2 regions of the Variovorax sp. BGA-UO-ETr-C22 genome follow, and region 1 is predicted to be linked to the other one. Evidence: riboswitches for the same ligand, from Rfam matches in the RefSeq annotation. Region 1 holds a riboswitch; the other holds the start of a gene.
What was found. Region 1 has a riboswitch for S-adenosylhomocysteine ahead of ahcY (adenosylhomocysteinase). Riboswitches for the same ligand answer to the same signal wherever they lie in the genome.

Region 1 (7,485 bases):
TGCGGCGAGGGCGCCAGGTCGACCAGCGCGTCGAGCACTTCCATCACGCCGAAGTTGTTCACGCCCGAGCCGAAGAACACCGGCGTCTGCTTGCCGGCCAGGAAGGCCTCGCGGTCCCAGGTGGGCGAGGCGCCGGTGGCCAGTTCCATGCTTTCCATGGCGTGCTCGAAGTCGGCGCCGAAGCGCTTGACGAGCGTGTCGCGCTCGCTCAGCGGGATGGTCTCGAAGTCGTGCGGCAGCCGCTCGCTGCCCGACTCGAACACCGTCATCGCCTGCGTGCGCAGGTTCATGATGCCGCGGAAGCTCTTGCCCTGGCCCACGGGCCAGGTCATGGGCACGCAGGGCATGCCGAGTTCGCGCTCCACCTCGTCCAGGATGTCCAGCGGCTCGCGCACTTCACGGTCCATCTTGTTGACGAAGGTGATGATGGGCGTGTCGCGCTGGCGGCAGACCTCGATCAGGCGGCGCGTCTGCGCTTCCACGCCGTTGGCGGCGTCGATCACCATCAGCGCCGAGTCGACGGCGGTGAGCACGCGGTAGGTGTCTTCCGAGAAGTCCTTGTGGCCGGGCGTGTCGAGCAGGTTGATGACGTGCTCGCGGTACACCATCTGCATCACCGACGAGGCCACCGAGATGCCGCGCTGCTTCTCGATTTCCATCCAGTCGGAGGTGGCGTGGCGCGAGGCCTTGCGCGCCTTCACCGAGCCGGCGATCTGGATCGCGCCCGAGAACAGCAGCAATTTTTCGGTCAGCGTGGTCTTGCCGGCGTCAGGGTGGGAAATGATCGCGAAGGTGCGACGGCGGCGGGTTTCGGCGAGAAAAGACAAGGTGGGCAATCTGCAGGGGAATCCCCCGATTTTAGGAGGCCGCCCCGCCAACCCCGGGCTGTAGGCCTAAAACGCCTCCGTCACCCCGTACGCCCGCATCTGCGCCTCGACCTGCGCCGCGTCCTGGCTCAGCACCACGAGGTCGTGCGCCTTGCCCTCGCGGTCCTTCACGTGGCGCGTGAGCAGGGCCTCGGGCCGGAAGCCCAGGGCCTGGAAGACGGCGATGGCGCCGTGCTGGTCGACGGTCATCTGGGCGACGATCTTTTCCTGCCCGTGGGCGAAGGCCAGCGCGCAGCCTTCCTGCGCCAGCTGCTGGCCCAGGCCGCCGCCGCGCAGCGCGGGCGACACCAGCACGCGCAGCTCGGCGACGTGGCCCGACCACGAATGCGGGTCGCGGATGACGGCGGCGCAGCCCAGCACGGCGCCGCCGCGCACGGCGAGCACGCTGTCGATGTCGCCGCGCTCGATGGCGCGGACCCAGGCGGCCATCACCTTGGGCTCGGTGATGTCGCGCGGCAGAAAGAGCAGGTCGTGCGCCGGCAGCGCCTGCGCGAAGGCCAGCACGGCGGGGGCGTCGGCGCCGGTCATCAGGCGCAGGGCGATGTCGCCGTCCGCGTGGGCGACGGTGCGCGGGTAGGTGCGGGAAGAAGATGCGGTCATGAGCGTAGGAGGAGGGTTGTGTTCGTCAGGTGGAGCGCACGCCCAGCCACTCGTCGAGCTTGGGCCACAGCCGCCGCACGGCGTTGGTGCCGGCCGCCAGGCTCACGTGGCCGCCCTTGAGCACCACCTCTTCCTTGTCGGTGGAGCCGATGCCGGCGATCAGCGGCTGCCCCGCCTCGTAGGGCACGATGTGGTCGTGCTGCGCCAGCGCGTGCAGCACCGGCACGGTGATGTTCTTCAGCAGCACGGGGCGCCCGCCGAGCACCAGCTCGCCCTTGTGCAGCTTGTTGTCCCACATGAGCTCCTTCACGGTCTGGCGGAAGTACTCGCCGGCCAGCGGCAGCATCTCGGCGCCCCAGCGGTCGAACATGCGGTACGACTTGACGAACTCGTCGTTGGCCATGTTGTCCCACAGCTGCACCAGCCCGGCGCCGCGCCCGGCGGGGCGCAGCATGTCGAAGGAGGCGAACAGCATCTCGGGCGGCACGTTGCCCACGGTGTCGATCAGGCGGTCGACGTCGAAATAACGCCGGTCGGACCACGCATGAAAGAGCTTCATGCGGCTGAAGTCGATCGGCGTGGTGAAGAGCGCGAGGTTCTTCATCGGCCCGCCCGGGTGCAGCGCCGCGTACAGCGTGGAGAGCACGCCGCCCATGCAGTAGCCGGCGATGGTTACGTCGTCCTCGCCCGAGTCTTCCTGCACGCGGCGGATCGAATCGGGAATGAAGTCGAGCACGTAGTCCTCGATGCGCAGGCGCTTCTCGTCGGGGCGCGGCGCGTTCCAGTCCATCACGTAGACGTCGTAGCCCTTGAGCAGCAGGTACTCGACCATGCTCTGGCCCGGCGCGAGGTCGAAGATGTAGGCGCGGTTGGTGGTGGCCATCACCATGAGCACCGGCACGCGGTAGATCTCGTCGACCATCGGGCGGTAGTGGTACAGGCTCAGCGTGCCGCGCCGGTAGATCTCGTCCTTGGGCGTGAGGCCGACAGCGGGCGCGGTCGAGGTCAGGAAGTCCAGCCCCTTGATGTTGCGCTGGATCGTGCGCTCGATCTCGCCGCGGATGCCGGGCAGCTGGAAGGTGTCGGGCGGCGCGCTCATGGGCGGCGCTTTCCGGCGGGGCGTTTCCTGGGGGCGGCGGTCTTGGCGGCCGGTGCGGGCGCTGCCGCCGCCGTGGGCGGCTGCTTGGTGCGGCGTGGTCGGGGCGGGGCGGTGGCTGCGTCGGCGGTCCGTGTGGCGGGTCCTGCCCCGCCTTCCAGCGCGCGGCGGATGCCCGCCAGGTGGTCGTCGATGCGGTGCAGCTGCTCGCCCAGCGCCTGCAGGTCGCCGCGTGTCGGCAGGTTCAGCAGCGTGAGGTAGCGCGCCATCAGGTCGCCCACCGCCTTCTGCGCGGTGAGCGAGGCGTTCATGCCGCCGTGCATGCCCTGGCGGAACGGGTCCGAGGCCATGGCTTCGTTGGCGAATTCGTTGGTGCTTTTTTCCCACTGGGCCGTGAGCTCGCGCCACAGGGCCATGGGATCGAGGGACGGAAACTGGCTCATGAAAAACACCTCCGTCTGGGTTCGTTGTCGTGTCTCTTTTTTCTTTTCAGTGATCGTCGCGCCGCGCCGCCCGTGCGGTGTGCGCGGCGATGGCCTCGATGATCTGCGGCCACATCGCGATCGGCAGCGCGTGGCCCATGCGCGGAATGCGCAGCAGCGTCGCGCCGGGAATGGCCTCGGCCACGTCGATGCCGCAGGCTACGGGCACCAGCGGATCGACGTCGCCGTGGATCACCAGCGTGGGCACCTGCACCGCGCGCAATGCCGGCTTGCGGTTGCCCGATGCGAACACGGCCGCCAGCTGCCGCGCCACGCCGCCCGGGTTGAGGCCGCGCAGGAAGGCCAGCTGCGCGCGCTCGGCGTCGCGCGCCTCGTCGAGCGGAAAGGCGTCGGGCCCGCGCAGCACGCGCCACAGCTTGGCGTGGTGCGGCAGGTAGGCCTCGAAGCTCGTCGGCGCGGGCGCGAACAGCACCGCCAGCGCCTCGGGCGTGGGCGGCGGCAGGGCCGGGTCGCCGGTGCTCGACATGATGCTGGTGAGCGAGCGCATTCGGCCCGGATGGTGGATGGCCATCTCCTGCCCGATGGCGCCGCCCATCGACGCGCCCACGACGTGGGCGCGCGCGATGCCCAGCGCGTCGAGCAGGCCGGCGCAGTCGTCGGCCATGTCGCGCAGCGTGTAGGGCACCTGCAGCGGGCGCCCGGCCATGGCCTGCAGCATCAGCGCCTGGATGTCGGGCACGCCGGCGTGCGGCAGGTGGGTGGAGTGGCCGATGTCGCGGTTGTCGAAGCGGATCACGTGGTGGCCGCCGGCCTGCGCCAGGGCGGCGCAGAACGCGTCGTCCCAGGCGACCATCTGGGCGCCGAGGCCCATGACCAGCAACAGCGGCGGCGCCTCGGGGTCGCCGAAGCTGTCCCAGGCCAGTTCGATGCCGTTGGCGCGGGTGCGCCGTTCGGTGCGGGGCGCGACGGCGGTCATGCGGGCCTTTCTTTGCTTCTTGTTACTTGCGCTGCAGCAGCTTCGTGACCTCGTCCACGTTGGCCTGGATGCGCTGGCGCACCACGTCGAAGGCGTCGGCCTGCGACTTGGCGGCCAGGGTGGCCAGCTCCTTGATGTCGTCGACGGCGCGCTGGAACGACTGGCGGCCCAGCTCGTCGAGCTTGGCGAGGTTTTCCTTCGGGTCCTTGCCCGGCATCGCCTTGGCGGCGGTCTGCCATTCGGCGATGGCCGTCTTGATCATCTCGGTCTGTCGCTGCACCACGGTCTGCAGGCCCTGGTAGGACTTCTCGTTGGCCTGCATCAGCGCCTGCAGGTCCTTGCGGCCGCTGTCGAGCAGCTTGCCGGCGCCGCCGGTGAGGTTCAGGTTCTGCAGGCGCTCGGCCATGCCCTTGAGGTTCTTCATCGGATCGAGCATGTCCGCGGCGGACGGCGCCGCCTGCTTCGCGCCGGCGCTGCTGGCGGTGGTTTTTTTCGCGGCGGCTTTCTTGGCAGTGGCCATGGTGCGGAATCTCCTGTGTCGGGTGATGAAAACAATCGAACGGGTGGATGCAGGCAGCGGCCGGGCGGCCGGGGCCCGCCGCCACGATACGCCGGGCCGGCGCGGCTCAGGGCGCTCCAAGCGCGGATTTGCCTGCGGAGTTTCCCGGGGTGGCCCGCGCCGCCCGGCCCGGCCTCGCGGGGGGCGGCGCTTTCCGTGATGTGGGATGCCCCGGTCGATTGGCGGGCCGGGCGGCCGCGACTACAATCCGGCGCTCCGAGGAGCGTTGCAGCGCCGTCAGGCGTGAGGCTCGGACCACATCGCAACCACGCTCACCCGCTGTTCTCGCGGTGAGTCTTTCTTCCCCGTACGCAGTGGCATCTTTCAAACCAGTTTTGGAGTTCATATGAGCGCTGTACTCAAGCCCACCCCCGTCTCGACCGCCGACCAGGCGATTGCCGACCTGTCCCTTGCCGCCTGGGGCCGCAAGGAAATCAAGATCGCCGAAACCGAGATGCCCGGCCTGATGGCCATCCGTGAAGAGTTCTCGAAGGGCCAGGCCCTGAAGGGCGCGCGCATCACGGGCTCGCTGCACATGACCATCCAGACGGCCGTGCTCATCGAGACGCTGCAAGCCCTGGGCGCCGAAGTGCGCTGGGCCTCGTGCAACATCTTCTCGACGCAGGACCACGCCGCCGCCGCCATCGCCGCCGCCGGCACGCCAGTGTTCGCCATCAAGGGCGAGTCGCTGAAGGACTACTGGGACTACACCCACGCCATCTTCGACTTCGGCCCCAAGGGCTCGAAGGGCGAAGGCCCGAACATGATCCTGGACGACGGCGGCGACGCCACGCTGCTCATGCACCTGGGCCAGCGCGCCGAAAAAGACCTGGGCGTGCTCGCCAACCCGACCAGCGAAGAAGAGCGCATTCTTTACGCCGCCATCAAGGCCAAGCTGGCCGTGGACGACACCTGGTACACCCGCAAGTCGGCCGAGATCATCGGCGTGACCGAAGAGACCACCACCGGCGTGCACCGCCTGAACGAGATGAGCGCCAAGGGCACGCTGCTGTTCCGCGCCATCAACGTGAACGACTCGGTCACCAAGAGCAAGTTCGACAACCTGTACGGCTGCCGCGAATCGCTGGTGGACGGCATCAAGCGCGCGACCGACGTGATGATCGCCGGCAAGGTGGCCTGCGTGGCCGGCTACGGCGACGTGGGCAAGGGCTCGGCCCAGGCGCTGCGCGCGCTGTCGGCGCAGGTGTGGGTCACCGAAATCGACCCGATCAACGCCCTGCAGGCCGCCATGGAAGGCTACAAGGTCGTGACCATGGAGTACGCCGCCGACAAGGCCGACATCTTCGTGACCACCACCGGCAACCGCGACGTGATCCGCCACGAGCACATGGCCGCCATGAAGGACCAGGCCATCGTCTGCAACATCGGCCACTTCGACAACGAGATCGACGTCGCGTCGATCGAGAAGTACGAGTGGGAAGAGATCAAGCCGCAGGTGGACCACATCACCTTCCCGGACGGCAAGAAGATCATCCTGCTGGCCAAGGGCCGCCTCGTGAACCTGGGCTGCGGCACGGGCCACCCGAGCTTCGTGATGTCGTCGTCGTTCGCGAACCAGACCATCGCGCAGATCGAGCTGTTCACCAAGCCCGATGCGTACCAGGCCGGCAAGGTCTACGTGCTGCCCAAGCACCTGGACGAGAAGGTCGCGCGCCTGCACCTGAAGAAGGTCGGCGCCATGCTCACCGAGCTGACCGACTCGCAAGCCGCCTACATCGGCGTGGACAAGAACGGCCCTTACAAGCCGGACACCTACCGCTATTGATCCGCGTGCGCGCCGATCAACTGTTGGTGGAGCGCGGCCTGGCCGCGTCGCGTTCGCAAGCGGTCCGGCTCATCGCCGGCGGCATGCGCTGGCGTGACGCGGGCACGGGCGACGCGTGGCGCAACGTCGCCAAGAACAAGGACGAAGTGCCCGAGTCGGCCGAGCTCGAGCTCGCCGACGCCGCCGAAGCGCGCTACGTGTCGCGCGGCGGCCTCAAGCTCGAAGGCGCGCTGAAGACCAGCGGCGTGGACCCGACCGGCAAGCTCTGCCTGGACGTCGGCCAGTCGACCGGTGGCTTCACCGACTGCCTGCTGCAGCATGGCGCCGCCAAGGTGGTGGGCGTCGACGTGGGCCACGGGCAACTGCATGCGCGCATGCGCGAGGACGAACGCGTGGTCGCCATCGAAGGCGTCAATGCGCGGGCGTTGTCGCCGGCCGATCTGCAGGTGGACGACGGCGAGGACGAGGACGCGGAAGTTGGCGAGGTCGACGAAGTTGTCGAAGCCTCGCCCGAGCCGCGCTTCGACCTCATCGTCGGCGACCTGTCGTTCATCTCGCTCACGCTGGTGCTGCCGGCTGTGGTGCAGTTCCTGGCCGACGACGGCCAGCTGCTGATGCTGGTCAAGCCGCAGTTCGAGCTGCAGCCCGGCCAGGTCGGCAAGGGCGGCATCGTGCGCGACGAGGCGATGTACGCTGTGGTCGAGAAGCGCCTGCACGACGCCTGCGCGGCGCTCGAGCTGAAGGTGCTGCGCTGGTTCGACAGCCCGATCGCCGGGGGCGACGGCAACCGCGAGTTTTTCATTCACGCCGTTCGTGCTGCTGCCAAGGCGGGCGACGGTTCCTAAGGAGACGCAGGTGCGCCTTCCGCTGAGTTTCGAATTCTTCCCGACCAAGACGCCCGAAGGCGCGGTCAAGCTGCGCGCCGTGCGCCAGCAGCTGTATGCGCGCAAGCCGCAGTTCTGCTCCGTCACCTACGGCGCGGGCGGCTCCACGCACCAGGGCACCTTCGGTGCGGTGCAGGAGATCCTGGCCGAGGGCGTGGACGCCGCCAGCCACTTCTCGTGCATCGGCGCCACGCGCGCCACCGTGCGCGAGCAGCTGGCCGAGCTGAAGGCCATGGGCGTGAAGCGCCTCGTGG
Region 2 (7,485 bases), on a different contig from region 1:
CACTGGAGAAAGCCATGGCGTACCGATCTATCAATAAAACTGAAATAAGTTAACTTTTTATATCAACTAAAAGCAAATAAAGTCCCGCCATCGCAGTCAAACACACAGAGAAACAGTCATGCAGGGCCTTCAGCGTCGGATCGTTTACATCTCCCTCTACGAGGGCATCGCCATCGTGGCGGCCAGCGCCGGCCTGGCCCTGATGTCGGACGCGGGGCTCGGTCACTCGGGCCTGCTGGCCGTGGGCGCCTCGGTGATCGCGGTGATCTGGAACCTGACCTTCAACGCCCTGTTCGAGCGCTGGGAGTCGCGCCAGGCGGTGCGCGGGCGCAGCCTGAAGCGCCGCATCGCCCACGCCATCGGCTTCGAGGGCGGCCTGATCGCCTTCCTGGTGCCGATGCTGGCCTGGGGCCTGGGCGTGTCGCTCTGGCAGGCGCTGGTGATGGACCTGGGCCTGGTGGTGTTCTTCCTGGTCTACACCTTCGTCTTCAACTGGGCCTTCGACCGCGTGTTCGGCCTGCCGGCCTCGGCCATGGGCGAAGCGCAGCCTGCATAAGCCTGCGCTTACTTAGCCGATTCACTTTGCCGGCTTGGACGCGGCAGCCGAGCGCATCGCCAGGGCTCCGCTCAGGCGCAGGCGCTCGTTCTCGTTGAAGAGCGTCTCGCGCAGCTGGGCCCGCTCGGCCTCGGGCGCGCTGGCGTAGCGGTCGAGCCGGGCGTTCCATTCCTGGGTTTCCTGGTCGAGCGTGGCCAGGCCGCGCGCCACCTCGTAGCCGTAGGCCTCGCTGCGCGCGGCAAAGCGCTCCTGGGGGCTGGCGCCACGCGCCTGCAGCGCCTCGGTCTGGCGCATCACGTCCAGATGGGCCACGGCCTCCTTGCGCACCTCGCGCTGCGCCGGCGACAGCCAGGCCTGCTCGCTTTGCGCCAGCGCCGCGGCGCGCTGCTCGGGCGTGAGGCCGGGGTTGGACAGCAACTCCATCTTCTCGGCCATGAATCGGTCCTGCCGGATCTGGTCGCCGAACAGGCCTTCGATTTCCTCGGGCGCGAAGAACTGCCGGCGCACCGCCTCGCGCGCCTCCAGGCTGCGCCGCAAAAAGGCCGGGTCGCCCGGCGCGGGCGGCTGCAAGGTGCGCAGGGCTTCCTGCATGTCGACGTAGCGCTCCAGCAGGGCCAGCGCGCGCACGCGCCAGTCCTCGCGCAGGCGCTGGGCGAGCAGGGCGGGCGCGCGGGCCATCAGCGTGGCCTTGCTGTCGGCCTGCGCTTCGGCGAGCACCTGGTCGAAGAGGGTGATGAGCTCGCTGGTGAGCAGGGCGTCGGGGGCCGCCGCAGCTTGCGGCACCGGCGGGGGCGCGCCGGGCACCGCGACCGCCGCCGTGGCGCGGGGCGCGGCGGCCTGCGGCGCATCGACCGCCCCGGGGCCGAGCGCCAGCCAGCCGGTCCCCGCGGCCACCAGCGCGACGGCGCCGATGGTCAAGGCCACACCGCGCATGCGCAGCGTCCTCAGAGCCCCGCGCTCTTGAGTCGCGCGGCCTGCTCCCTGAACAGCTCCGGCGGCTTCTTCTCGTAGTACGGGAACTGGCTGCCGTAGGTGTTGCCGAAGGCCTGGTTCACCTCGTCCAGGTGGTTCTGGCGGTAGTCGCCCAGGTGGGTGCCCAGTCGCGTGGTGCAGACCGCGAGCAGGCCGTCGTTGGCCTCGCCGAAGAAGAACAGGCTGCCCAGCGTCGACAGCGCCGTGTCGCTCGGGTCGAACAGGTTGAAGCTGGTCGACACGCCCGACCAGGAGTAGTAGCGCACGCCGTTGGCCACGGCCGCACCGCTCTTCACGTCGCACGACGAGCCCGGCGCGGGGCGCCCCTGCGGGAACTTGGCGTCGAAGGCCGCGCCGCCCGCCGTGGTCAGCGAGGCCAGCGCGTTCAGCGGCACCTCGGGCAGCTGGCTCGGGTCCTTGCCCGAGAGAAAACCGATCAGCCCCGTCAGCAGGCCGACGGCCTTCACCACCAGGGTCTGGCCGATGCCGCCTTCGGGCAGCTTGGCCAGCAGGTCGGCCACCTTCGAGCCGCCGTTGGCGCCGCCCACCGAGGTGACCGAGGCCACCATGTCCGGCGCCACCGCCGCCACGTAGCGCACCGTGGGCGAGCCCTGCGAATGGCCGATGAGGTTGAACTTGAGCGTGGGGTTCTGCTCCAGCGCGCGGATGGTCTTGAGCTCCTGCAGCAGCTGCTCGCCGCGGATCTCGGAGGTGTTGGTGCCCGACACTTGCGCCACGTACACCTTGGCGCCCGCGGCGGCCAGCCTGCCGGGGATGTCGTAGAAGTAGTCGACGCCCAGCAGGTTGTCGAAGCCCAGCAGGCCGTGGACCAGCACGATCGGGTACTTCGTCTTCGCCGTGTCGGAGGTGACGCGGGCCTCGACGCGCGTGGCGCTGTCGCCGGCGGCGGCACGCGCCGGTGGCGCATGAACCGCGAGGGCCGCGGCGGCCAGGAGGCCGCAGCTCAAGGCCACGGCGCGCATCGGGGTGGCTGCATGCTGCAACCGGACATTCCACTTCCTGGCCATCGGCGAACTCCCTTACGTTTGGTTAAAAACACGAACGTTCGTTCAGAAACGGTGGGCGCATTCTGTTGACACGTGCAGGAATGAAAACTGGGGTTTTCCCAGGGCGCAATCGAATCGACCTAAAATGCGCGACTTCCCAAGGAGCGTTGCAGCGGTTCGCCACAGAGGCGAATCGTCAGGCTTGGGGCGACAACGACGCTCGCCTGTCCGACTCTTCCGCAGGTGAGGCCATGTCCCAGATTCCCGCATCCGTTTCCGCTCCCGTCGCTCCCCCTCCCATGAAGCTGTCCGGCCTCGAGCCGGTCGCCATCGGCGAGGGCACGCTGTTCGTCAACATCGGCGAGCGCACCAACGTCACCGGCTCCAAGGCCTTCGCGCGCATGATCCTCAACGGCCAGTTCGAGGACGCCCTGGCCGTCGCGCGCCAGCAGGTGGAGAACGGCGCGCAGGTGATCGACATCAACATGGACGAGGCCATGCTCGACAGCAAGGCCGCCATGGTGCGTTTCCTGAACCTCATCGCCAGCGAGCCCGACATTGCGCGCGTGCCGGTGATGGTCGACAGCTCCAAGTGGGAGGTCATCGAGGCCGGCCTGCGCTGCATCCAGGGCAAGGGCATCGTCAACTCCATCTCCATGAAGGAGGGCGTCGACAAGTTCAAGCACGAGGCCAAGCTGGTCAAGCGCTACGGCGCCGCCGCCGTGGTCATGGCCTTCGACGAGAAGGGCCAGGCCGACACCTACGCACGCAAGATCGAGATCTGCGAGCGTGCCTACCGCGTGCTGGTCGACGAGGTGGGCTTTCCGCCCGAAGACATCATCTTCGACCCGAACATCTTCGCCATCGCCACCGGCATCGAGGAGCACGACAACTACGCGGTCGACTTCATCAACGCCGTGCGCTGGATCAAGCAGAACCTGCCCGGCGCCAAGGTGTCGGGCGGCGTGAGCAACGTGAGCTTCAGCTTCCGCGGCAACGACCCGGTGCGCGAGGCCATCCACACCGTGTTCCTGTACCACGCGATCCAGGCGGGCATGGACATGGGCATCGTCAACGCCGGCATGGTCGGCGTGTACGACGACCTCGAACCCACGCTGCGCGAGCGCGTGGAAGACGTGGTGCTCAACCGCCGCCCCGACGCGGGCGAGCGCCTGGTCGAGGTGGCCGAGACCGCCAAGAGCGGCGCCAAGGACGACAGCAAGAAGCTCGAATGGCGTGGCACGCCCGAGCACCCGGTGCACGTCAACCAGCGCCTGTCGCATGCGATGGTGCACGGCATCACCGACTTCATCGTCGAAGACACCGAAGAGGCCTACCAGCAGATCCTCGCCAAGGGCGGGCGTCCGCTGCACGTGATCGAAGGCCCGCTCATGGACGGCATGAACATCGTGGGCGACCTGTTCGGCCAGGGCAAGATGTTCCTGCCGCAGGTGGTGAAGTCGGCGCGCGTGATGAAGTCGGCCGTGGCCCACCTCATTCCCTACATCGAGGAAGAGAAGCGCCAGGACGAGGCGGCGGGCCGCGACGTGCGCACCAAGGGCAAGATCATCATCGCCACCGTGAAGGGCGACGTGCACGACATCGGCAAGAACATCGTCACCGTCGTGCTCCAGTGCAACAACTTCGAAGTGGTGAACATGGGCGTGATGGTCCCGTGCCACGAAATCCTGGCGAAGGCGAAGGTCGAGGGCGCGGACATCGTGGGCCTGTCGGGCCTCATCACGCCCAGCCTCGAAGAGATGCAGTACGTAGCCGGCGAGATGCAGAAGGACGACCACTTCCGCATCAAGAAGATCCCGCTGCTCATCGGCGGCGCCACCACCAGCCGCGTGCACACGGCCGTGAAGATCGCGCCGCACTACGAAGGCCCCGTGGTCTACGTGCCCGACGCCTCGCGCAGCGTGAGCGTGGCGCAGTCGCTGCTCTCGGACCAGGCCACCGCGTACATCGACGAGATCAACGCCGACTACGAGAAGGTGCGCACCCAGCACGCCAACAAGAAGCAGGTGCCGATGTGGCCCCTGGCCAAGGCGCGCGCCAACAAGACGCCCGTTGACTTCGCGAACTTCGTGCCCACCGTGCCCAAGTTCATCGGCCGGCGCGTGTTCAAGAACTTCGACCTCACCGAACTGGCCAAGTACATCGACTGGGGCCCGTTCTTCCAGACCTGGGACCTGGCCGGCCCGTTCCCCGCCATCCTGAAGGACGAGATCGTCGGCACCGAGGCCGTGCGCGTGTACGCCGACGGCCAGCGCATGCTCAAGCGCCTCATCGAAGGGCGCTGGCTCAGCGCCAGCGGCGTGGTCGGCTTCTGGCCCGCCAACACCGTGAACGACGACGACATCGAGCTGTACACCGACGAGACGCGCAGCGAAGTCGCGCTCACCTGGTACGGCATGCGCCAGCAGACCGAGAAGCAGATGATCGACGGCGTGATGCGCCCCAGCCGCTGCCTGGCCGACTTCGTCGCCCCCAAGGACAGCGGCGTGAAGGACTACGTCGGCGTGTTCGCCGTCACGGCCGGCTTGGGCGTCGAGAAGAAAGAGAAGTTCTTCATCGACGACCTCGACGACTACTCGGCCATCATGCTCAAGGCCCTGGCCGACCGGCTGGCCGAGGCTTTTGCCGAAGCCATGCACCACCGCGTGCGCACTGACCTGTGGGGCTACGCGCCCCAAGAGGGCCTGAGCAACGACGACATGATTGCCGAGAAGTACCGCGGCATCCGCCCCGCGCCCGGCTACCCGGCCTGCCCCGACCACAGCGTGAAGGGCCCGATGTTCGACCTTCTGAACTGCGCGGACATTGGCATGACCCTGACGGAGAGCCTCGCTATGATGCCCGCCGCCAGCGTGAGCGGCTTCTACCTCGGGCACCCCGATGCGACGTACTTCAACGTCGGCAAGATCGGGCACGACCAGTTGCAGGACCAGGCCGCGCGGCGCCGCACGAGCGAATCGGAGCTCGAGCGCCTGCTGGCGCCGAACCTTTGAACCTGCCGGCCGGTCGGCGCGACCGGAGTGACCGGCCACGGGAGTTGATATTCAGAAGCTGATCTTTGCCGCCGCGCACTACGCCCAGTTCGCGATCTTCGTGATTGTCTGCTGGGGTGCCGGCCGCGCGGTGCTCGCGCGCCTGCGCCCGCCCTCGCGCCGCGACGCCTGGCTCGAAGCGGCCATGTCGGCCGCGCTCGGTGTCGGCCTTTACATCTGTGCCTTCCAGGTGCTGGCCATCTTCGGGCTCTTCCGCCGCGAGGCCACGCTGGGGCTGATCGGCGCGGGCGTCGTGGCCGCCGCGTGGCAGTGGCGCGGCTGGCGTGCCGAGGTGCGTGCGCTGCGCGCGGCCGCGCCCGCCACGCCGCCGTGGACCCGCTTCGAACGCATCGCCGCCATCGCGCTGGCGCTGGTCGCACTGCCCGCGCTGGTGGCGCCGCTCGCGCCGCCGGCCGCCTTCGACGAGCTGATGTACCACCTGCCGTATGCACGCCTCGTGGCGCAGCAGGGCACGCTGGGCATCCACGACTGGCTGCGCTACCCCTGGTTCCCCTACAACTACAACCTGCTGTACGCCGCCGCGCTGCAGGTGGGCGACGACGTGCTGCCGCACTTCCTCAACGCCCTGGCGGGCGCGCTGTCGGTGCTGATGATCTTCCGCCTGGGCATCCTGCACGCCAACCGGCTCACCGCCTGCATCGGTGCGGCCATCTGGCTGGGCATGGGCGACTACGCCAACGCGCTGATCGACATGGGCGTGGCGCTGTTCGTGCTGTCGGCCTTCGTGGCGCTGTGGTGGTGGCGCGAGTCCGAACCGCTGCGCGACGGCACGCGCTGGCTCTGCCTGGCGGCGTTCTGCCTCGGCGTGGCGGCGGGCTCCAAGTACCAGGCGCTGATCTTCCTGCCGCTGGTGGCGCTGTTCGTGGTGCGCCACGAGCGCCGCCTGCTGCAGGCCTGGGCGCCGGCGCTGCTGTGCTTCCTGATCCCGTGCATCTACTGGTACGCGCGCAACGCGATCATGACGGGCGACCCCTTCAACCCGATCGGCGCGCGCGTGTTCGGCTTCACCGAATGGGTGCCGGCCGACTACGTGCAGCAGGTGGCCGACGTGCGCGACCACGCCGAGATGCCCAACGCGCTGATCTGGTCGGTGTTCCTCGCGCCCTTCAGCGTGTGGTGGAAGCGCTCCGCCGCCGTGCGCGCGGCGGGCTGGTTCTGCCTGTACTCGGTGGCCGTGTGGGTCGTGACCTCGCGCTACCCGCGCTACCTCATGGCCTCGTTCCCGCTGCTCGCGGTGACGGCCGCCGTGGGCTGGCAGGTGCTGTTCGGCTGGATCGCGGCCGGCGTGCGCCGCCTGCGCGCAGCGCCCGCTGCGGTCGCACCCGACGGCCCGCGCAGCGGCGCCGGCGTCGGCGACTGGGTCGTGGTGCTGCTGCTGGCCGTGCTGGCCGCCGTGTCGGTGGGGCAGACGGCCACCAAGGTGTCGATGATCTCGCTCACGCCCGAGGCGCGCGAGGCCTTCCTGCGCAAGCACGTGCCCGGCTACGGCGTGATGGACTATGTGCGCCGCAACGTGACCGGCCGCGTCTACCAGATCGCGCTGAACGAGGCGATCTACTACGGTCCCAACCCGATCTGGGGCGACACGCTGGGGCGCTGGCGCTACCGCGACTACCTGCTGATGTCGCCCGGCGACACGGCGCGCAAGCTGGCGGCCGAGGGTTTCACCACCGTCGTCATGTCGCCCGAGATGGTGAAAGTGCTCAGCGTGCGGCCCGGCTTCGACCAGTACTATGGCCTGCTGCACGACCAAGACGGCAGCCGCGCCTACCGACTCCTTCCGACGACCGCCCCATGACGACCGACCACCGACCCGCCCCCGTGTCCGCCATGCCGCGCATTGCCGCCGTCATTCCCTGCTTCAACGAGGCCCTGG

Region 2: another riboswitch for S-adenosylhomocysteine. It lies ahead of metH (methionine synthase); the one in region 1 lies ahead of ahcY (adenosylhomocysteinase).

Annotation. Positions count from the first base shown of each region.
Region 1 covers NZ_JCAQPA010000010.1:1,312,367-1,319,851, reverse strand. The annotation lists gene AC57B8_RS19540 (peptide chain release factor 3) at 1-827, opposite strand, end outside; gene AC57B8_RS19535 (GNAT family N-acetyltransferase) at 894-1,487, opposite strand; gene AC57B8_RS19530 (alpha/beta fold hydrolase) at 1,513-2,586, opposite strand; gene AC57B8_RS19525 (hypothetical protein) at 2,583-3,026, opposite strand; gene AC57B8_RS19520 (alpha/beta fold hydrolase) at 3,073-4,002, opposite strand; gene phaP (TIGR01841 family phasin) at 4,025-4,522, opposite strand; S-adenosyl-L-homocysteine riboswitch at 4,774-4,842, shown strand; gene ahcY (adenosylhomocysteinase) at 4,908-6,347, shown strand; gene AC57B8_RS19505 (TlyA family RNA methyltransferase) at 6,353-7,192, shown strand; gene metF (methylenetetrahydrofolate reductase [NAD(P)H]) at 7,203-7,485, shown strand, end outside.
Region 2 covers NZ_JCAQPA010000011.1:114,813-122,297, reverse strand. The annotation lists gene AC57B8_RS20400 (LysR family transcriptional regulator) at 1-16, opposite strand, end outside; gene AC57B8_RS20395 (PACE efflux transporter) at 119-556, shown strand; gene AC57B8_RS20390 (lipase secretion chaperone) at 578-1,489, opposite strand; gene AC57B8_RS20385 (esterase/lipase family protein) at 1,501-2,556, opposite strand; S-adenosyl-L-homocysteine riboswitch at 2,689-2,764, shown strand; gene metH (methionine synthase) at 2,787-5,549, shown strand; gene AC57B8_RS20375 (ArnT family glycosyltransferase) at 5,650-7,407, shown strand; gene AC57B8_RS20370 (glycosyltransferase family 2 protein) at 7,404-7,485, shown strand, end outside.